Regions from separate parts of the Coprobacillus cateniformis genome, predicted to be linked through region 1. Evidence: predicted binding sites of a transcription regulator. Region 1 holds the regulator's gene; each other region holds the start of a gene.

What was found. Region 1 encodes HrcA, which represses chaperone genes, less so after heat shock. Its sites were predicted from a motif close to TTTTAGCACTNNNNNNNNNNNAGTGCTAAAA; they were not measured.
Region 2: a site for HrcA is predicted at 5,480-5,510, ahead of GQF29_RS08895 (lactonase family protein). Genes of this name have one in related genera too.
Region 3: a site for HrcA is predicted at 2,145-2,175, ahead of GQF29_RS16055 (ATP-dependent Clp protease ATP-binding subunit). Genes of this name have one in related genera too.

The regions. Positions count from the first base shown of each region.
Region 1 covers NZ_WSNW01000001.1:3,123,116-3,130,464, forward strand. Annotated here, with positions in the region: gene GQF29_RS15395 (hypothetical protein) at 30-1,016, shown strand; gene GQF29_RS15400 (hypothetical protein) at 1,045-1,290, shown strand; gene GQF29_RS15405 (hypothetical protein) at 2,808-2,972, shown strand; gene GQF29_RS15410 (hypothetical protein) at 3,157-3,483, shown strand; gene hrcA (heat-inducible transcriptional repressor HrcA) at 4,053-5,087, shown strand; gene grpE (nucleotide exchange factor GrpE) at 5,098-5,637, shown strand; gene dnaK (molecular chaperone DnaK) at 5,658-7,349, shown strand, end outside.
Region 2 covers NZ_WSNW01000001.1:1,779,486-1,786,834, forward strand. Annotated here, with positions in the region: gene thiM (hydroxyethylthiazole kinase) at 1-274, shown strand, start outside; gene thiE (thiamine phosphate synthase) at 261-914, shown strand; gene GQF29_RS08880 (HAD family hydrolase) at 907-1,551, shown strand; gene thiD (bifunctional hydroxymethylpyrimidine kinase/phosphomethylpyrimidine kinase) at 1,548-2,339, shown strand; gene GQF29_RS08890 (putative bifunctional diguanylate cyclase/phosphodiesterase) at 2,430-4,352, opposite strand; gene GQF29_RS08895 (lactonase family protein) at 4,424-5,455, opposite strand; gene GQF29_RS08900 (Lrp/AsnC family transcriptional regulator) at 5,560-6,051, shown strand; gene GQF29_RS08905 (aminotransferase class I/II-fold pyridoxal phosphate-dependent enzyme) at 6,051-7,223, shown strand; gene GQF29_RS08910 (GTP pyrophosphokinase) at 7,300-7,349, shown strand, end outside.
Region 3 covers NZ_WSNW01000001.1:3,249,128-3,256,476, forward strand. Annotated here, with positions in the region: gene GQF29_RS16040 (acyltransferase family protein) at 1-234, opposite strand, end outside; gene GQF29_RS16045 (M15 family metallopeptidase) at 227-970, opposite strand; gene vanG (D-alanine--D-serine ligase VanG) at 948-2,012, opposite strand; gene GQF29_RS16055 (ATP-dependent Clp protease ATP-binding subunit) at 2,232-4,802, shown strand; gene bilS (flavodoxin family protein BilS) at 4,874-5,371, shown strand; gene GQF29_RS16065 (RsmE family RNA methyltransferase) at 5,440-6,174, shown strand; gene GQF29_RS16070 (hypothetical protein) at 6,174-6,944, shown strand; gene mtaB (tRNA (N(6)-L-threonylcarbamoyladenosine(37)-C(2))-methylthiotransferase MtaB) at 6,956-7,349, shown strand, end outside.

The DNA of each region.
Region 1 (7,349 bases):
TATATAGAAAGATATTTGGTGAAACAATAATGAAAACTTATATTTATTATTTAGGTATGCTTATACTAACAACACTTATTTCATTTTTATTGTATATTTATATAATTAGTATAGAAATATTTGTTGATCATGCTATTTTTTATTTTTGTTTTTATATTATGGTATTGATGACTTCTGGGCTATGTCTCCATTATTTAAAAACTATTTTTTTTATTTTATTATGCAAAATAAAAAAAATAAAATATTCAGTTATATGTTTATATCCGATTGTTTTGGTTGATGGAAAATTAATCGTTCTATTTGGACCATCAAATTATGTTTTCTATAAAAATTTGTGTGATCTAAGTGATGTTAACTTAAATAATTTTAATGAGAAATATTCTTTAATGAAGAAAATATATAAACAAGAAAATATATATATTTTTTTATTGGCTTTCACTTTATTTGCGATTGGAATATACTGGCAGTTATATTTGTTTCTATTTTTATTGTTTTCATATATTTTATATAAAGTTACAATTAATTTTCTTAATAGTTTTAAAGACACTCATAGTAAATATTTTTTTAATGAACTTCTTTTCACTAGTGTTGTCAATTTAGAATTAATCAGTTGGCATATTAGTTATCTAGAAAAGAATATTGATGATGTTATTAATAAACCAAATGAAATGTTGAACTGCTTAAAATTAATGATTGTTTTGAATAAAAATTATTTAAGTGAATATTTATTTAAATTAGATAATATAATAGAACTCATTATTTTGAAATATGGTCAATCAATAGAAATAGAATGTTTAGATTTGATATTTGATTATATAGACTTAAGAATTTGTTTGAATAGAGAAAGCAATAAAATAAAAATATTGTCAATGTTGAATTTGTTTTGTGAAGAAGATAATTGGAATTTTCAAATTATTGATTTATATAATACGAGAATTAATGAATTGAAAAATTATATAAATGGTACATCCAGTATACAAATAAGAAGGAAAATTTATAGGAATATTTTTCGATAAAATAAATAAAAATGAAAGGAAGATGCTGATGAAAAACCAGAAGTTTGTTAATAAGAAGTTAGTTATTAATTTGTTGATAATTACAGATGTTTTATCAATATTAGGTATTATTGCTATTCTTTTAAATTCTGAGTTATGTAATGGAGCTATTTGGTTGGGATCCATAATATTTTTTGTTTGTTATTCGATAGGAGTTACTTTCTATCTGGGTGTTTGTGATTCTAAAATAAGGAAATGGATTGTATATATTATTGATTTAATCAGTTGGCTATAAATGCTTTTAGAATATTTAGTTAGATTTATCAAAAAATATAACTCAATTTAATGAATCTATGTTATTAAAAGATTTTAGAATTTGCTGTCTCAAAACCACTTAAATTTAGACCAAGAATAACATCAGATATGTTTATCAGATTGATTCTTCTGTTTATGATACTGATAAGGAATATAATATTGATAAATATATCTGCATAAGTAAATGACTAATAATAGTCTAATGATTCTTAACGAGCGTTTTATGGGATTCTATCTTGTATCTATAATGAATGAGGCTTTTCAACTTAATTTTTGTGATACTCTTACGATTGGGACTATTCATCAATTTCGTTTGGATTTTAAAAATTACAATATTGCAAGGCAATGTACTATAACAATGTACTATAACAATGTACTATAACATTGCTTTCTGATTTATATTAAATTACGTAGAAATTGAAGAAGGTGGAATACTGTATTTAGATGTTGTCTTTTTAAATCATGTGAATATTGTTGTCTTTGCAATTTATGATTTGTATGGGGGCTAATCTATTAAAAATATTTTGAGTAGTACAATAAAAAATATGATAAAAAAATATACATGTAGATGGCTTGGAGCACAGGAACTTAGTGATTTCTGTGGAATGATAATGGGAGTATAAAACGGTCTTCTATCAGTTCTGTGATAATTAAAATATGGGAGAAACACGATACATGATTATAGGATAATTGTTATGGAGTATGGAAATTATAAGTAAAAGAATGGAGTCTAATAAATTGGAAAAACTTAAAATAGCTATTATATGTATTTTATTTGTTTTGTTAATAGTTACTGGATTCCTGGCGTTACCATCTTTTTTTTGATAGTATGCCTCTTGTACTTCAAGTTGGAATGATCTGTTTTGATATTGTTGTATCAGGAACTATGTACTATATAATTAAATATAAATTATAAATGATTTTGAATATTTTTACTTGATTTCTATCGGAATTATTATCATATATAATTTATTTATTAAATGTTGTTCTTATGAGAGGGGAAAATGAAATTTAGTGATTGGTTTACATATATATTAGCATTGCTACTTTTAGGTTCAAGATAAGTGATTCCTTTTCAAGATGATACTATTTGATTTATAATATTATTTCTATTGTTGTTGCTATTGGGATTTTTATTTATGGTAAAAAATGAATCTGATTGATTTTTAAAACATTGACAATAAACGAAAAAATTGTTATTTACTTCTTTGCGCTTGGGAACAGTTATTGGCATAGTCTTAATTATTGTATTTATTAATATTTGATCACTTTAAATCTTCATAAAATAGTAAGTCAATAAAGATATCAAGATAATTGCTCTTTGTACTGTTGATTTTACAAATAGGGATTATAAATGTATAGTGAATAAGAGGTGAGAGTGAAGGTGATGATGAGTTATTTTGGTGGTGCAATGACTATAGCATGTTTTTGCTTATTTATACTTTTATTAAAGTTTTTAATTTTAAGGTCATTAAGGTCTATTTATGGATAGTTGAAATGACTATTCTATGGTCAACAGTCATGCGTTTTTTAGAAAATGAAGTCTTAAATCTAGGTACATTGCTTGTTTTTCTATTTGTTCAAGGGATGCTTATTTATTTTATCAAGATTGATTATCGAAAAGATGTTTGTCGAAAGGATATCTATTTAAAAATATTATAAAGTCATTTTGTTCCACTGATTGTAATGGGGATACCAAAGGTGAAGGAAGAAGTTGATGAATTTATAAAGACATTAGATGACCTATTGAGAAACTCTGATCAAATGAAAAAAAAGAGCTTTTTACTTTTTTGTATATGATGCAGGATATATATATAATCAGGCTTTATTTCTAAGAAAGTCTGATATGTATCTTTTTATTGAAGATAAAGAGTTTTTAGAGTTAGATGTTGAAGAAAATGGGAAAGGTGGTAGTGCTACATTAGCAAGGAATTTAAAGGGATTATGGAATAGAAGTAGTGCCATTAGAAAAATCGCATCATATCAATGTGGTATCACAGCTGGTTTTATGAAATCTTTAGCTACTATTGCTTATTGGAAAGGTGTTGCATTATTTGGACCTGCAATCGCTAACGCTGCGTTATATATTGGTGGTGTAGCGTTTATGTGTGCAGCAGTATTAGGAGTTGGAGTGGCTGTATTATATTTAGATAAACATAGAGTATTTTATTAATATATGGGGGATTTATCCCTCATATATTAATAATTATAAGGAGGATACTTTTTTATGAGAACATTCAAATATTTTAAACTTATATTAGCTTGTTTAGATTTGTTTTCTGCATGATTGTTATATATTATATATATTCCTGTTTTGTTGTTTATATGTGTTAGTTGCTAGTTTTTATCTATGTGTATTTAGTAAAAAATAAGAACTATTATAGGAAAAACTCAACTATACGATTGGTTCGAAATGATCCGTTCGATGATTGTTAATGTTCTCATTGTGTGGTTTAGGTTTAGCAGGATTTTGTTTTTAGAACTGAAAAGGATGCTACAAGATATTTTTACTTATTTTATGAAACAACAAAAAGAACTAAGGAAAACGTATTTAAGAAACATCCTGTTGATATTCATATATGTATTGATCTCTTTTGTTTATATAAAGGGGAGTGCAGAGTTGATAACTGAATTGAATTCAGTTATTTTTGTTTTTTAGCACAAAAGTGTTGACAGTGCTAAAAACATGAGTATAATAAAATTAGCACAAAGATAAAAGGAGTGCTAAAAGGAGGTTGTGATATGCTGAGTGCACGACAATTGCTTATATTCAAGTGTATTGTTGAAGAGTTTGTTGAAACAGCTGAACCAGTTGGTTCAAAAACACTTATGACAAAGTATATGCTTCCTTATTCAAGTGCGACAATTCGTAATGAAATGTCATTTCTTGAAGAAAATGGATATTTAGAAAAAACACATACGTCATCAGGACGTGTGCCCTCAACACAAGGGTATCGCTTTTATGTCAATACATTAATGCAGCCTAATGTTGATGACGATGTCAAAAATCAAGTTGCTATGATTCTTGGTGACCGGCATCGCTCTTTAAATGAGATTATTCAGGAAAGTTGTCAAATTTTAAGTGAACTTACTCATTTGACTACAGTAGCTTTAGGTCCTAATTCTGATTATGAACGATTGCAAAATATTACACTTGTTCCTTTGACAGAGCATAGTGTGACAGCAATTATTGTAACAGACAAAGGGCATGTTGAAAATCGTATTTTTAAAGTTAAGAATAATGCTTATTTAGAAGATTTAACAAGTTGTGTGAATGTTATGAATGATTTGTTGGATGGAACACCAATTAATCAAGTGGCTTATCGCTTGGAAAGAGATGTGCGGCCAATATTGAGTGCTCGAATTAAAGAACATGAAGTTTTATTCAATGCGTTTTTAGAATCATTTATGAAATTCGCCAATAGTAATGTTTATTTCTCGGGTAAAGAAAATATGTTGTATCAACCTGAATATAATGATGTGAATAAACTTAGACAGCTGGTCTCTGCTTTTGAGAATTCACAGTCATGGAAAAGTTTAGAACCTATTGCTATTGAAGAGGGTGTAAGTGTAAGGATTGGAAGTGAATCACCCATTGAAGATTTAAGTGATGTCTCTGTCATCAGTGCATCGTTTAAAACAGGCAATGAATCCAAAGGATCAATATCGGTTATAGGGCCAACACGTATGCCTTATGAAAAAGTTGTTTCTTTGGTTGAGTATATTTCTAAAAGTTTAGAAACAGTTTTGCTAAGCAATGATGAAGATGATGAATAGAGGTGAAAGTATGGCAAAGGAAAAGAAAGAAAAAAAAGTTGATGAAGAAGTAAAGCAAGAAGAAACAGAAGTTGTTGAAGAAACAGCAACTGATTCACTTGAGGATAAAGTTGCAAAGCTTGAAGAAGAAGTGAATACATGGAAGACGGATTATTATAAAGTTTTTGCAGATATGGAAAACTCAAAGAGAAGGTTAGAAAAAGAACATCAAAACTCTATGAAATTTATGATGCAAGATTTTATTGAAGAATTACTTCCTGTAGTTGACAATTTTGAACGTTCTTTGAATGTTCAGGAACCGAGTGAAGAAATTCAAACATTCTTAAAAGGGTATCAAATGATTTTTGATCAGTTAATGGCTATTCTTGAAAAGAATGGTGTTGAAGCGATTGAAGCTCAAGGTAAGGAATTTGATCCAAATTTCCATCAGGCTGTGATGACAACCAACGATGAAAATTTTGATTCAAATATCGTTGTGGAAGAACTTCAAAAAGGTTATAAATTGAAAGATCGCGTTATTCGTGCATCTTTAGTTAAAGTTAATGAATAGTTATAAGGAGGATTTATATTATGGGAAACAAAATTATTGGTATTGATTTAGGTACTACAAACTCATGCGTAAGTGTGATGGAAAATGGAGAAGCAAAAGTTATTGCAAATCCTGAAGGATTAAGAACAACTGCATCAGTTGTTGCATTCAAAAATGGAGAAATCGTTGTTGGTGAAGCTGCAAAACGTCAAGCTGTTACTAATAAAGATACAGTTATGTCTGTAAAAAGACATATGGGTACAAATTATAAAGAAAATGTAAATGGTAAAGAATATACACCTCAAGAAATCTCTGCAATGATTTTACAAAACTTAAAAGCAACTGCAGAAGCATATTTGGGTGAAACAGTTACAAAAGCAGTTATTACTGTACCAGCATATTTCAATGATGCACAAAGACAAGCTACAAAAGATGCTGGTAAAATTGCGGGACTAGATGTTGAACGTATCATTAACGAACCTACTGCTGCTGCTTTAGCATTTGGTGTTGATAAATTAGATACTGAACAAAAAGTATTGGTATATGACTTAGGAGGAGGAACATTTGACGTTTCAATCCTTGATTTGGCAGATGGTATGTTTGAAGTATTAGCGACAGCTGGAGATAACCGTTTAGGTGGAGATGACTTTGATGAAAAAGTTATGAACTGGATTGTTGCTGAATTTAAAAAGGATCAAGGTGTTGATTTGAGTGCTGATAAAATGGCAATGCAACGTGTTAAAGAAGCTGCTGAAAAAGCGAAAAAAGATTTATCAGGAGTTATGCAAACACAAATTTCATTACCATTTATCTCTGCTGGTGCAGCAGGTCCATTGCATTTAGAATTAACATTAACAAGAGCTAAATTTGATGAATTAACTAAAGATTTGGTTGTTCGTACTGAAGGACCAGTGAAACAAGCATTAAGTGATGCTGGTATTTCTCCAAGTGAAATTGATCAAGTTTTATTGGTAGGTGGATCTACTCGTATTATTGCTGTACAAGAATCAGTGAAAAGATTACTTGGAAAAGAACCTAACAAATCAGTGAATCCTGATGAAGTTGTATCTATGGGTGCAGCTATTCAAGGTGGAGTTATTACTGGTGATGTTAAAGATATCGTTTTATTAGATGTTACACCATTATCATTAGGTATTGAAACTATGGGTGGAGTTATGACTGTATTAATTGAAAGAAATACAACAATTCCAACAACAAAATCACAAATTTTCTCTACTGCTGCAGATAATCAGCCAGCTGTTGATATCAATGTATTACAAGGTGAAAGATCTATGGCTAAAGATAATAAACAATTAGGTTTATTTAAATTAGATGGTATTGAACCAGCTCCAAGAGGTGTTCCACAAATTGAGGTTACATTCAGTATTGATGTTAATGGTATTGTTAATGTTAAAGCGAAAGATATGAAATCACAAAAAGAACAATCTATTACAATTCAAAATTCAACTGGATTAAGTGATGAAGAAATTGATAGAATGGTAAAAGAGGCTGAAGCTAATAAGGCTGAAGATGAACAAAAACGTAAAGATATTGAAACAAGAAATAAAGCAGAACAAATGATTAATGAAATTGATAAAGCATTAGCTGAACAAGGTGATAAGATTGATGAAAATCAAAAAACACAAGCAACTGCTTTAAGAGATGAATTAAAGAAAGCTTTAGATGATAATGATATGGCTACACTTGAAACTAAGATGACTGAATTAGAACAA
Region 2 (7,349 bases), 1.3 Mb from region 1:
CATTAAAAATGGGTGCCCAGAAATGTCTCAAATTACAGGAACTGGTTGTATGTTGAGTGCGATATTAGGTGCATATATAGCAGTTAATCAAGATAATTTATTAGATGCGGTTAGTTGTGCAGTTGCTATCATGGGATATAGTGGTGAACTTGCTAAACAAAAAATTGTTAAGGAAAATAGTGGGACAGGAAGTTTACGAGTTTATCTCATTGATGCTCTAAGTATGATGAATAGTCAATTGTTGAATGGAGGCATACAAATTGAAAAAAGATAAGCAGGCAATAAGAAAAGCTATGCAATTGTATTTAGTTACAGATCGTTATTGGTTAGGAAAGCATACACTTTGTGAAGATGTCGAAAAGGCTGTTCAAGCAGGTGTGACATGTGTACAGCTGCGTGAAAAAAAACTTAATAATCATGAGTTTATAAGGGAAGCAGGATATTTAAAATATCTCTGTATAAAGTATGCAATTCCATTTATTATTAATGATAATGTTGATGTCATGTTGGCTGTAGATGCAGATGGAGTACATGTTGGGCAAAGCGATATGAAAGCTCACAATGTGAGACAGTTAATAGGTGAAAATAAAATTCTAGGTGTTTCTGTACAAAGTGTTGAGCAAGCTTTAGAGGCACAAGGAGCTGGTGCAGACTATTTAGGAGTAGGAGCGGTTTTTCATACAGGTACAAAGAAAGATGCTGTAGATGTTGATATTCAGACATTAAAAGATATTTGTAATGCTGTTCAAATACCAGTAGTAGCTATTGGAGGTATTGGTTATCAAAATATATTGGAATTAAAAGATAGTGGTATTGCTGGTGTTGCAGTTATCAGTGCAATTCTAGCGCAAAAAGATATTCATAAAGCTACACAATGTCTTAAAGAAATATGTCAGGGGCTTTTTAATGATTAAGGGGTACATATTTGATTTGGATGGAACACTTTTAGATTCTCTAAATGTTTGGGATAATGTAGGGAATCGCTATCTACAAAGTATTGGGATTCAAGGGTCAGATGATTTAGATTCTCTTATGGAACATATGTCTTTACAAGAAGCAGCCCTATATATGAAAAATACATTTGTTTTAACACAATCTGTTAATGAAGTTGCTTTAGGAATAACCTATATTATTGAAGAAGCATATGAAAAATCTATTCCATTAAAAATAGGAGCACGAAAAGTTATAGAAAAATGTTTTGATAAGAATTATCAAATTGTTGCATTCACTGCTGGTTCCGTTGAACTTGCAACAAAAGCTCTCATGCGATTGAATCTTTTCCACTATTTCCAGAATATTTATTCGTGTCAAACTTGTGGATATAATAAAACAGAGATCGAAAGTTATTTAACTCTTGTAAAAAGTATGAATTTAAAAGTGAAAGAATGTGTCGTTGTAGAAGATGCATTATATGCAATTGAGACAGCAGTAAATGCAGGTTGTTATGTAAAAGCAATTTATGATCAGGCTAATCAAAAAGATTGGGACAAGATATGTGGAATTGCTCATGAACATTATGAATCATTTATAGAGATGGAGGATAGAATATGAATACTGTTTTGACTATTGCTGGGACTGATCCTACAGGGGGAGCAGGTGTTCAGGCGGACTTGAAGACATTTATGGCACATAACGTGTATGGGATGAGTATTATAACCGCTCTTGTTGCTCAAAATACACTAGGTGTTAAAGATATTATGAATGTAACTCCAGATTTTCTGGAGGAACAATTTGACTGCGTTTTTAACGATATTTTTCCAGATGCATTGAAAATAGGAATGGTGTCAGAAACAGAATTAATACATACAATTGTTAAGAAATTAAAACAATATCATGCGAGACATATTGTTGTTGACCCTGTTATGGTTTCCACTAGTGGATCCCGATTAATTGAAGATAGTGCTCTTGATGCATTAAAATATGAACTGATACCTTTGTCTGAAATTATTACACCTAATATACCAGAAGCAGAAGTTCTTACTGGGAAGAAGATAAAAAGTAAAGAAGATATGATTCGTGCTGCACAAGATATTCGTCAATGGTATCAAGGAGATATTTTGATTAAAGGTGGCCATTTTGAAGATCGAGCTGATGACTTGTTATATCATAATAATGAAAAAATATGGTTAGAATGTGAACATATAGATAATCCAAATACACATGGAACTGGATGTACTTTATCTAGTGCTATTGCAAGTCATTTAGCTTCTGGATATGATATGATTACAAGTGTTCGAAAAGCAAAAGATTATATTAGTGGGGCCTTAAAAGCAAATCTTGATTTAGGGCATGGAAGTGGACCATTAAATCATTGTTGGAATTTGAAGCAAAAGAGATAGTTTATTTTTCTCAATAGGGAATAAAAAAGAAGATGAAATACACTTAATTATCAATAAAGGTATTTCATCTTTTATTTATAATAAATATGATTAAGTATTATGTTTTAGGAATTCAATAACATCTTTTTCAGGCATAGGCTTGGCATAATAGAAGCCTTGTACAAAATCTATTTGACAATCTTTTACAAACTGATTTTGTTCTTTCGTTTCGACACCCTCTGCAACAACAGAACAACCTAAATCTTGAAAAGAACGTGTTATGTTTTTAACAAGACCAGCTGACTTTTCATTATCCATAGCAGCTAATATTAAACTTCTATCAAGTTTGATAGTACCAAATGGAATACCAATAACTGTTGCAATATTAGAGTAGCCTGTTCCAAAATCATCTAAACCCATACGAATTCCTTTTTGGGCTACATAATTTGCAAAATGAGTAACAACTTCTACATTTTTAGCTATTGTGCTTTCAGTAAATTCTATTTTTATTTTTGATAAAGGGATATGATGTGATTCTATAATCTCAATGACTTTATTTGATAAGTTTGATTCATTAAATTGATAAGCTGAAAAATTAACATGTACAGATTTTATATGAATATTTTCTTTTGATAAATGATTTATAAATTCACATGCTTTTTCAAGAATCTGATAAGTTATTTCTATAATAAGACCAGTTTCTTCAGCAATTGGAATAAATTCATTAGGATATAATGGACCCAATGATGAGTTTGGAATTCTCACTAGAGATTCAGCAAAATCATACTTACCAGTTTTTAAATCAATAATAGGTTGATAATAGAGTTCAAAACTCTGTTTGGCTATTTTATCCTTTAATATCTCAATAATTCTCTCTCTTCTATTGATACTGTTCATAATATTTTCATCACAGTAATGGACTTGCTTCGATGAATCACGTTTAGCTTGAATAACAGCATATTCTACAGCATTCAATATCTTTTCGGCTGTTGTAGCACTTTGAGGATAAGTTGCAACTCCAGCAACAGTGGAAACATAAAAACTATAATCTTGAATTATCCAGGGAGAGATTGTTTTTTTATCAAGTAGATCAATAATTTGTTTTACCAAATGACGTTGTTCATGTTGAATTAAAATAGCAAATTCATCACCATTAAAACGATAAACACTATTTAATGGTGCAATGGAAGATAAAAACTCTGAAAATTTAACTAATAATTCGTTTCCCATAGCATGTCCATATGATTCATTAATCTTCTTAAAATCTCTAAGAGAAATAACAAGCAAAACAAATGGATCATGACCATATTTTTCAATTAATATTTCCATCATTTGAAATAGTTCAGAACGATTAGGTAAATTTGTTAAAGAATCTAAGGTTAATTGCTTATTTTGCAAATGAAGATAAATAATTAATAAAGCCATAGTAGCTGCTGTTCCAGAGAGGATAATATTTGGATAAATTTGTTGAATAACAATAACAGCAACTGCAATAAGTGGAAAGACACTAAGTATCTTGTAAATATGATAATTTATTTTTTTCTTATTGATAATCACAATGATAAGACAAAACAAACAGTATAAGTAAAATAACAAGTAAGTTATAAAAATAAATGAACCCTGATTGTAAACACCTTCAGATGATAAACTAAACAATATATGTGAAAAAGGATTGGAAAGGACAATAAGGATATAAATAAGTCCAGGCAAGGTTCCTAACCACATTATTTTTGATAGTTTTGTATGATTGTAAATAAGAGTTGATGAATATAAGAAATAAATCATTCCCATTAAAGGGGTGAAGATAAAGTAAATAGTCGTCACAAGTTCTATCATCCAAATTGGAAAAATTTGAGTATAAGTCAACATACAAGTTGATAGAATATTAGTAGATATAGCGAGAAATGTGACTAAAAAACAGGCCTGAAATAACTGATTTGTTAACGTTGGTAAATTGCTTCCTTTTCTAGAGTAAGACCATATAATAAGAAGAATGATAATTGATATACATTCAGGTATAATATTCCAATACAAGATATCCCTCCTTGTCATTTAAGATATTCAAACTATAAAAACCCTTCTTAATGCTAAGAAGAGTCTATCTGTTATTCAAATGCTATACAAACAGGTGCAGGTAAATCTATTGTTGAGTCGCTCATAAGTAATTTTTCATTATCTTCATCAAAGGTTAATACTTGTAATTGATTATCACCTTGACAGCCAACAATTAAGAACTGATCATTAATAATATGAAAATCTCTAGGACCTTTACCAGTATGAACCATATACAATAATGATATTTTACCAGATTCTTTATTGACACGATACATCGCAATACTATCATGACCGCGATTAGATACAAATAAATGTTCACCAGTTGATGTCATACGAATAGCAGATGCACTTGAGAACCCCTTGAAATGTCTAGGAATACAATGAATAGCTTGAATAAGACTAAAACGGCCTTCAGAGTATTTAAAAACCATAATATTATTCGCAATTTCATTCACAAGATAAGCAAAACGACCATCATATGAAAAAATCATGTGACGTGGTCCAGAACCAGGAATAACATTGAGAGTATAATCAGCATCTTCTAATAATACCCCTTGATGAAAGCGATACATAACAACTTTATCTGCACCTAAGTCTACAGAATATACAAATTGTTTATCTGGTGTAATACCAACATAATGAGCATGGGGTCCAGTTTGCCTTTTTAAAAGATCAGGTCCAAGTCCTTTATGTCTTACAGCAGAAATTTTCTGAGTTATTGTTTTGTTATCTAATTGATAAGAAGCTGTTGCACCAATATGATAATTTGCTGCAAAAATATAACGGAGAGTATCATCAACACATAAATGTGTATAAGATCTTCCACTAGAATTATAATTATTATTAAGAATTAATTCATCTTTATAAATTGAGAAACTCCCTAATCCTCCACCATCATTCAATGAACTGGCATTTTTATATGCAACATATAGAACATGATCTTTAGTTATCATATACGAAGGGTAATCCTGCGTGACTATCTGCTGAACACGTTGCATCTCAAGTGTCTCTTCATTAAGTCTCATGATATAAATTCCCTTATCATTATTTTTTCCATAACTGGCAACATAGAATGTTTTCATAAGTAAACCCCTTTCATAAATCTATTTTAACACAATAATATTCTATTTACTAATATAAAAAAATGTACTACAATAAATATAATATAAAAGAAGGAGTGATCGTTATGGAAGATAAGTTATTACTAAGTTTGTTACAGAAAAATGCAAGGATGAAAATTACTGATCTAGCGGCCGCCTTAGAAGAAACGAAAGATAATGTTATTGATAGATTAACAGAATTAGAAAAAGAAAAAGTCATTTGTGGATATCATACAATTGTTAATTGGGATTTAACTCATGCTGAAATTGTCACTGCCTTGATTCAAATCAATGCAAATCCAGAAAGAGAGTATGGTTATGATAGAATCGCAAGTCGTATTTATAAATTTGATGAAGTCGATACAATGTATCTCTTAAGTGGTAGTTTTGAATTTGTAGCTATAGTCAAAGGGAAAACAATGCAGGAAGTTGCTCACTTTGTAGCAAGTAAATTAGCATGTTTAGATGGTGTGACAGGGACATCAACATTCTTTGTATTAAAACAATATAAAAATAATGGTGTTGTTTTAATTGAAGATGAAGATGGTTCTAATGATAGATTGGTGGTGACTCCATAATGGATTATGAAAATATGTTGAGTGACCGTGTTAAACTTATTAAGCCTAGTGGAATTAGAAAATTCTTTGATTTGGCCTCACAAATGGAGGGAGTTATTTCTCTTGGAGTTGGGGAACCAGATTTTACAACACCTTGGGCAATTAGAGAAGCAGCAATATATTCTATTGAAAAAGGACGTACTTTTTACACTGCTAATCGTGGTTTATTAGAATTACGTAAAGAAATATGTAATTACTATAAAAAAAGATTTCAGGTATCATATCATCCTGAAAAAGAATGTATTGTCACTGTGGGTGGATCTGAGGGAATAGATATTGCTATTCGTTCAATTATTAATCCAGGTGATGAAATGATTGTTTTAGATCCAGGCTATGTTGCTTATGCCCCAGGTGTTGAATTGGCAGGTGGAGTTCCAGTTGCTATCAATCTTCGTCATGAAGATCAATTTAAATTGACTCCTGATTTATTAAAGGCTGCTATAACTCCAAAGACAAAAGCAATTTTGTTAAACTATCCGTCTAATCCAACTGGTGGATTTATGACAAAAGAGGATTATGAAAAGATAGTTCCTATCCTAAAAGAGACTGGAATTATTATTCTATCTGATGAAATTTATGCAGAAATAAGTTATGAAGAGGAATTTTGTTCAATTGCATCATTTGATGAAATTAAAGATCAAGTAATTATTGTCAGTGGTTTTTCAAAGGCACATGCTATGACAGGGTGGCGTTTAGGTTATATTCTTTCCAATTCGGTTTTGTCTAGTGCTATGTGCAAGATTCATCAATATGTTATTATGTCAGCCCCATCACCAGCACAATATGGTGCCATTGAAGGTTTAAGACACTGTCAGGAAGAAGTTATGAAAATGCGTGATTCATATAGAACAAGAAGAAATTTTCTTGTGAAAACATTTAATGATATGGGATTAGAAACATTTAAGCCATTAGGTGCATTCTATGTTTTCCCATGCATTCAATCAACAGGACTATCTTCAGATGAGTTTTGTGAAAAACTCTTAGAAGATCAAAAGGTAGCATGTGTACCAGGAACAGCATTTGGACCAGCTGGTGAAGGATTCATTCGTGTTTCATATGCTTATAGTATTGAGGAACTAAAAATCGCAACAGAGAAAATAAAAATATTTGTTGATAAAATAAAGAGTCGTTAGACTCTTTTCTTGCTTTTCAATCAGTTCACCATGAGTTCATCTCGATTGTATTAAATAGTGGTAAGGAGATTGTGAAATGTTGAAGAAAGATAAAATAAGATTATTGGATAATAAGAGATTAAAAAA
Region 3 (7,349 bases), 130 kb from region 1:
TCCCAGTTGATTAAGTGTCTTTTTTAATCTTTGTAGTGTAGGTTCTCCATGTTCAAACAGAAAGAAAGCAGTTGTCATAAAAAAGAAAGGGACAGCAATTCTGCCAATAATATGTGTTGTTATAAAATCAAGTGATGGACTGATTTGTAAAAATGGGTATGTATGAATGCCAATGACAAGGATTGAAGCAATAATACGCATAATATCAATCATTGGATAATTTCTCTTATGCATATGTCCTCCAAACAGTGACAATAAAGCCATCAATATTATTTCCTGAAATTTGATATACAGCATTGTCTGCTAAAGTGATTGTTGCTGTTTGGTTTAATATTGGTACATAAAATATAGAAAATAATCGATTTTGAAAATAGTAATTTAATGGTTTGTGTATAGAATAGTTCTTTATATCTTCAATATATTCCTCTAAACATAAATGTTTTTCCATCATAAACATGGAGTGGGGAATGCCAACATAACGGAAATGCCAAGGTTCATTTGCAATATGTGTCATTGCTTCTTTGTCCTCTTCATAGCGTTGAATAAAGCCATATTGATATGCTATGTTTCTAAAGTTTTGACAAACACCTACATGTGGAAACTCTGGGCGTATAAAATCAATATGATCTGAATTGAGTCCTAAATCTATAGCAAGGCCGGTTTGATGTTCACTATGTTGTGGTAAGGCAACATAGCGATTGGTAAATTCGATGCCATTGTTATATAGTGAATCTTTATATATAAGGGTTTGTTCTTCCTCTGTACGAAAACCGCTGACAAGAGATATTTGATGTGTTTGATTTATGTCTTGGAGAATATTTTTGAGTAAGTTATATGTTCTTTTTTCTAATGAAATGTTATCTTCTTTTAAAATAGGAAGATCAGGATTGTTATGGTATGGATACTGATAATTAATAAGAATTAAATTTCCTTTATGAATATCAGCTTTATTGAGAATAATTGTTTTCATGGTTTAACCCCATTTCAATAAGTTTATCTAAAATATTTTCAAAACTATATCCAATGCCTTGCAACATGCTTGGGAAACGACTGTGAGATGTGAAGCCAGGAATTGTATTCACTTCATTAAAGACAATCTCATTTTCTGGTGTTAAGAACATATCAACTCTTGCAAAAACTTGACATCCTAAAGCTTTATAGATCATTTGTGCTGTTTCCTGAATGCGTTTTTCAATTTGAGAATCTATACGAGCAGGCATATGAATCTGTGAAGATTTTAAAGTATATTTTTCAGTAAAATCAAAAAAACCTTGTGATAATTCAATTTCATCAACACGACCGAGAATGAGTTGATCAGTTCCCATGACTGCACATCCAACTTCAAATCCCTCAATATTTTCTTCAATAAGAATCTCATTATCATAAGTAAAAGCAAATTCAATAGCTTTTTCTATTTCATCAAGATGAGTGACTTTTGTAATCCCATATGATGATCCTGCTTTTACTGGCTTCACAAAGAGTGGCAAAGAGAGTTTGAGAAAATTGTTTTTTTGCAATTGATAATCTTGCATGGATGTTAGGACAAAAGATTTTGGCACACGAATGCCTGCATGATTGACAATTTGATGAGCACGTTCTTTATCCATACATAATGCTGAACTGGCTACAGAACAACCGATGAGGGGAATGCCAGATAATGCAATTAAACCTTGAACTGTTCCATCTTCACCATTTTTACCATGTAAAATTGGAAAAATCGCATCAATGTGAACAAGTATAAAGTGATCTGTTTTCATTTCTATAAGTGCATGTTTGGTTGGATCAGGTGAAATTGTGACTTCGTGAAGAGGATGCTGCCACCATGTGTCATTTTGAATATCTAAGATATCGCCATCAAAATGATACCACTTCCCATCTTTTGTAATGCCAATCATATAAATGTTATATTTATCATGATCTAGATGACAAAGAACTGAGTATGCTGATTCAAGTGATACGCTATATTCGCTTGAATGTCCTCCAAAAAGAATTGCAATTGTTTTTTTCATAATATAACCTCCATAATTTGAATGCAGATATATTCTAACAAACAAATAATAAGAATGTCTGAAAGTGTTCATAATATATTATGATGATTTGATTAAGAAAATCTTATGAAAACATTAAGAGAGTTTGTATGATAATTTTAGCACTTTAGGGTTGACAGTGCTAAAATTAGTGGTATACTATAGTTAGCACTAAGGATATAAGAGTGCTAAAGGAGTGAGATTATGAATATAGAAAAATGGACAGCAGCAATGCAAGAAGCACTACAGAAGGCTTTTCAGGAAGTATTATCAATGTCTCGGCAAGTTGTAGATATTGAGGATCTTTTGTTAGCATTGATTGAAGACACTAGTGGTATATTTTATCGTGTTCTCGTTAAGGCTGATGTGGATATAGCAGGATTGATAAACTATTTGGAAAATAAACGTCAACAGAAACCTGTTGTAGAGGGTGTTGATGAAAGTCAACTTAGAATTTCTTATGATTTAAATCAATTGCTTACAAAAGCACAAACAACAATGTCACAATATAAAGATGAATATTTAAGCGTTGAACATTTGATTATGGCTTTGTTTGCAACACAAAGTACTTTGTGTCAGGAAATTATTCAACAATTTCATTTGAATAAAAAAAGTGTAGAAAAAATAATTGAAGATATGCGAGGAGGAAATACTGTGAATAGTCCTCATCCAGAAAATCAATATGAGGTTCTTACAAAATATGGTCGTGATTTGATTCAGGATGTACGAGATGGTAAATTAGATCCTGTTATTGGTCGTGATGAAGAAATCAGAAGAGTTGTGCAGATTTTATCACGTAAAACAAAGAATAATCCAATCTTAATTGGTGAACCAGGTGTTGGGAAAACAGCGATTGTTGAAGGCTTGGCCTGGCGTATATTTAAAAACGATGTGCCTACAAGTTTACAAAACAAAACACTTTATGAACTGGATTTAGGTTCGCTGGTTGCTGGTGCGAAGTTCCGTGGTGAATTTGAAGAAAGATTGAAAGCTGTTTTGAACGAAATCAAGAAGGCTGAAGGAAATATCATTCTTTTTATTGATGAAATTCATCAATTGGTGGGTGCAGGAAAAACTGATGGGGCTATGGATGCAGCTAATCTTTTAAAACCAATGTTAGCACGTGGAGAACTCCATTGTATTGGGGCTACAACTTTGGATGAATATCGATTATATATTGAAAAAGATGCAGCTTTAGAAAGACGTTTCCAAAAAGTGACTGTTGATGAACCTGATACAGATGATACAATTGCTATTTTACGTGGTTTGAAAGATAGTTTTGAATCACATCATGGTGTCCAAATTACAGATAGTGCAATTGTTGGAGCAGTTCATATGTCACAAAGATACATTACAGATCGTTTTTTACCAGATAAAGCAATTGACTTAATTGATGAGGCTTGCGCATCTGTGCGTATGGAAATTGATTCATTGCCAGAAGAACTTGATGTTATTACAAGAGAAAAGAATCGTCTTGAAATGGAGCGTATTTCTATTGAGAAAGAAGATAAGAATGAGGATAATGAAAGACGATTGGATGAAATTAAGAGTCGTATTGCTTCATTAGATGAGCAAATGATTGGCTTGAGTGATAAATGGAAAGAGGAAAAGAAGGCACTAGATCATATTAAAGAATTAAAGGATCAAAAAGTTCGTTTTGAAGCCTTAAAAGATAAGTATGAAACAGAGGGAAATCTTGAAGAAGCATCTAAGATTAAGTACGAAACGTTACCAAAAATCAATCAAGAAATTTCTGATTTTCAATCTCAGGAATCTGAAGATGCCTTATTACAGGAAAAAGTCAGTGTGGATACAATTAGTGAAGTGATTGCGAGATGGACTGGCATTCCAATGAATAAGTTAATGGAATCTGAAAGAGAGAAACTTTTACATCTTGATGAAATATTACGTCAACGAGTTATTGGTCAAGATGAAGCTATTGAGAAAGTAAGTGATGCTATTTTAAGATCACGTGCTGGAATCAATGATGAAAATCGTCCAATTGGTTCATTCTTATTCTTAGGACCAACTGGAGTAGGTAAAACAGAAGTCGCTAAAAGTCTGGCTGAACAGTTATTTGATAGTGAAAAGAATATTGTTCGTATTGATATGAGTGAGTATATGGAAAAATTCAGCGTTTCTCGTTTGCTTGGAGCACCACCTGGATATGTAGGCTATGAAGAAGGTGGACAATTAAGTGAAGCAGTGCGACGTGCTCCTTATAGCATTGTTTTATTGGATGAAATTGAGAAGGCACATCCGGAAGTCTTTAATGTTTTATTGCAGGTTTTAGATGATGGACGTATTACTGATTCAAAAGGAAATGTAGTAAGCTTTAAAAATACTATTATTATAATGACTTCAAATATTGGTTCTCAATATTTATTGCAAGGAAATACTGAAGAAACAAGACGTGAGGTAGAAATGGAATTAAAGCAACATTTTAAACCAGAATTCTTAAATCGTATTGATGAAACAGTTATGTTTAATTCATTAGACGAAAAGGTTGTCTATCAAATTATTGATAAATTTGTCAATCAGTTATCTTCAAGATTAGCAGATAAGAAAATCACAATTGAAATTAGCAATGAAGCAAAAGCTGAGATTGCAAGAGAAGGCTTTGATCCGACTTTTGGAGCAAGACCATTAAAACGTTTTATTCAAGGGCATATTGAAACTTTAATTGCTAAAGAAATGATTAAAGGAACAATTCAAAAAGGTGATCATGTTGCTGTGGAATATAGTCATGGTCAATTTGGATTAAGTAAGGCATAAGGGAACTTATGCTTTTTTCTTTTCAAGTCTAATAAATAGGTGTATGATATTGACGAAAGAAGGGTTATATTATGAAAAGTGCAATTGTTTATAAGAGTGTAGGTGGAAATACAAAACTTTTGGCTGATATCATTGCTCAGCAACTTCATATCAAAGCTCAATCTTTAATAACTTCAGTTGATGTAGAAGATGTGGAACTTGTCTATGTTGGTTTTTGGACTGACAAAGGAGAGTGTGATGAAGATGTAAAAAGATTCTTAAAAGGCTTACATCATCAAAAAATATTTTTGTTTGGAACAGCAGGATTTGGTGGAGATAAAAGTTATTTTCAGGGAATTCTCACAAGAGTTCAAACTTATATAGATGATACAAATGAGATTGTAGGAACATATATGTGTCAGGGGAAAATGCCTGATAGTGTCAAACAAAGATACTTAAAAATGTCATTAGAAAAACCTCATGATGAACATATTCAACAAATGATTGCTAATTTTGAAGAAGCAGTAACACATCCAGATCTACAGGATTTAGAAAACCTCAGGAGTGCAATTTTAGAAACTGTCAAATAAGAGAAAAAGGTATCCTTTTTCTTTTTATATCGAATGAATTGTGATAAAATAGCCAAAGGAGGGTGTATATGCAAAGATACTTTATTGATGAAAAATGTCTAAAAGATGAAGAGATTCGAATTGATGCTTATAACCATAAACATATGCAAAGAGTTATGCGTTATCATAATGGTGATCAAGTGATTTGTATTTTGCCATCCGCTAAGACTTATATATATGAAATTATAGATATTGAAACAGGATTACTAAAACGCGTTGAAGAACTTCATGAAAATCATGAGTTAGATGTGAATGTGACTTTGATTTATGGCTTGCCAAAGAGTGATAAATTTGAATGGGTTTTACAAAAAGCAACAGAGTTAGGTGTTAAGAGAATTGTTCCATTTTTGTCAAAACGTAGTATTATTAAAACCGATGCTAAAACTTTTTCGAAAAAAGAAGAACGTTATCAACGCATTTTAAAAGAAGCGAGTGAGCAGTCTTATCGTCAAATGATACCAGAGTTAACTCAGTTAATAACAATCAAAGATTTATCTCAATATCTATCAGATATTAATTTAGTGGCTTATGAGGAAGCAAGTAAGCGTGGCGAAGAATGTTGTTTTGCTTCAGCATTAAAACAGAATTATCAAACACTAACAATTATTGTGGGACCAGAAGGTGGTTTTGATCAATCTGAAATTGAGCAAATGAAAGCTTTAGGTATTCAGGAATGTTCGTTAGGAAAAAGGATTTTAAGAAGTGAAACTGCACCGCTTTATATGTTGAGTGTGATTGGGTATAGTAGGGAGTTGATGAGATAGTGGGATTTATTGACACTTTAAATAAATTTGGTAAGAAAATATCAGTTCAAAAGACTGAAATATATGCAAAGATTGAAGCATCTCAAATATCATTAGAAGCTATGGGGTTAAAGGTCAAAATCAAGAATGAATTTGATTTGTTTGATTATGAAGTTATATACAATGGTATGTTAACACAACATAATATAGAAAATGCCTATGAAATTTTTATGAATCAAAATTATGATTTGTTAGATTATTTAAATTATGAAGAAAAAAGAAAGATGTTTGATAATGATATTTTACCTATTTTAAAGAATGCACCAAGTTTTTATGATGAGGATAGTCAAACACAGATTTATATTCCATATTTAGAACCATTTGTCAATAAGCGATATACTGATGATTATCAACTCATGATGCTAAAACAACATCAAGATTACTTAAAGAACTATAAAATTCAACAAGATTTACCTGTGAAATTATATGGTGATTATATTTTTCAAACCAATTTTTCATCACTTGAGAATGTTTATGAAGATGAACGTCATGTCTGTCTTTATTATGAGCAGTTAAAGACAATATATATTTATCGAAAAGAAACTAAAGAGTTGTTGAATAAAGTGATTATTTTAGATCAGGAATGTCAAGCAACGCCAGATATTGCTGATGTGAAAAAGATTGCTAATTATATTGAAACATATCAGTATAATCAATGTTTAGATTTATTGAAAGAAAAGAATTTGATTTGTGAAAAGACTTATAAAAAAGTTTTGAAGAAATATAAATAGAAAGGATGTTTATGAAAACAGTAGCATTTTTAACTTTGGGATGTAAAGTCAATACTTATGAATCTGAAGCGATGTTAAAATTATTTCATCAAGCTGGATACGAAGCTGTTGATTTTAAAGATAAAGCAGATGTGTATGTTATTAACACATGCACTGTGACAAATACAGGAGACTCTAAATCACGTCAAATGATTAGAAAGGCTATCCGTCAAAATGAAAAAGCAATTGTTTGTGTTGTTGGATGTTATAGTCAGGTGGCGAGTGAAGAAGTTGTATCTATAGAAGGGGTAGGGGTTGTCTTAGGAACACAATTTAGAAATCAGATTGTAGATTTTGTTAATGAATATAAGACAACACAAAAGCCAGTAATTAAAGTCTCAGATGTGATGAAACTATCGCGTTTTG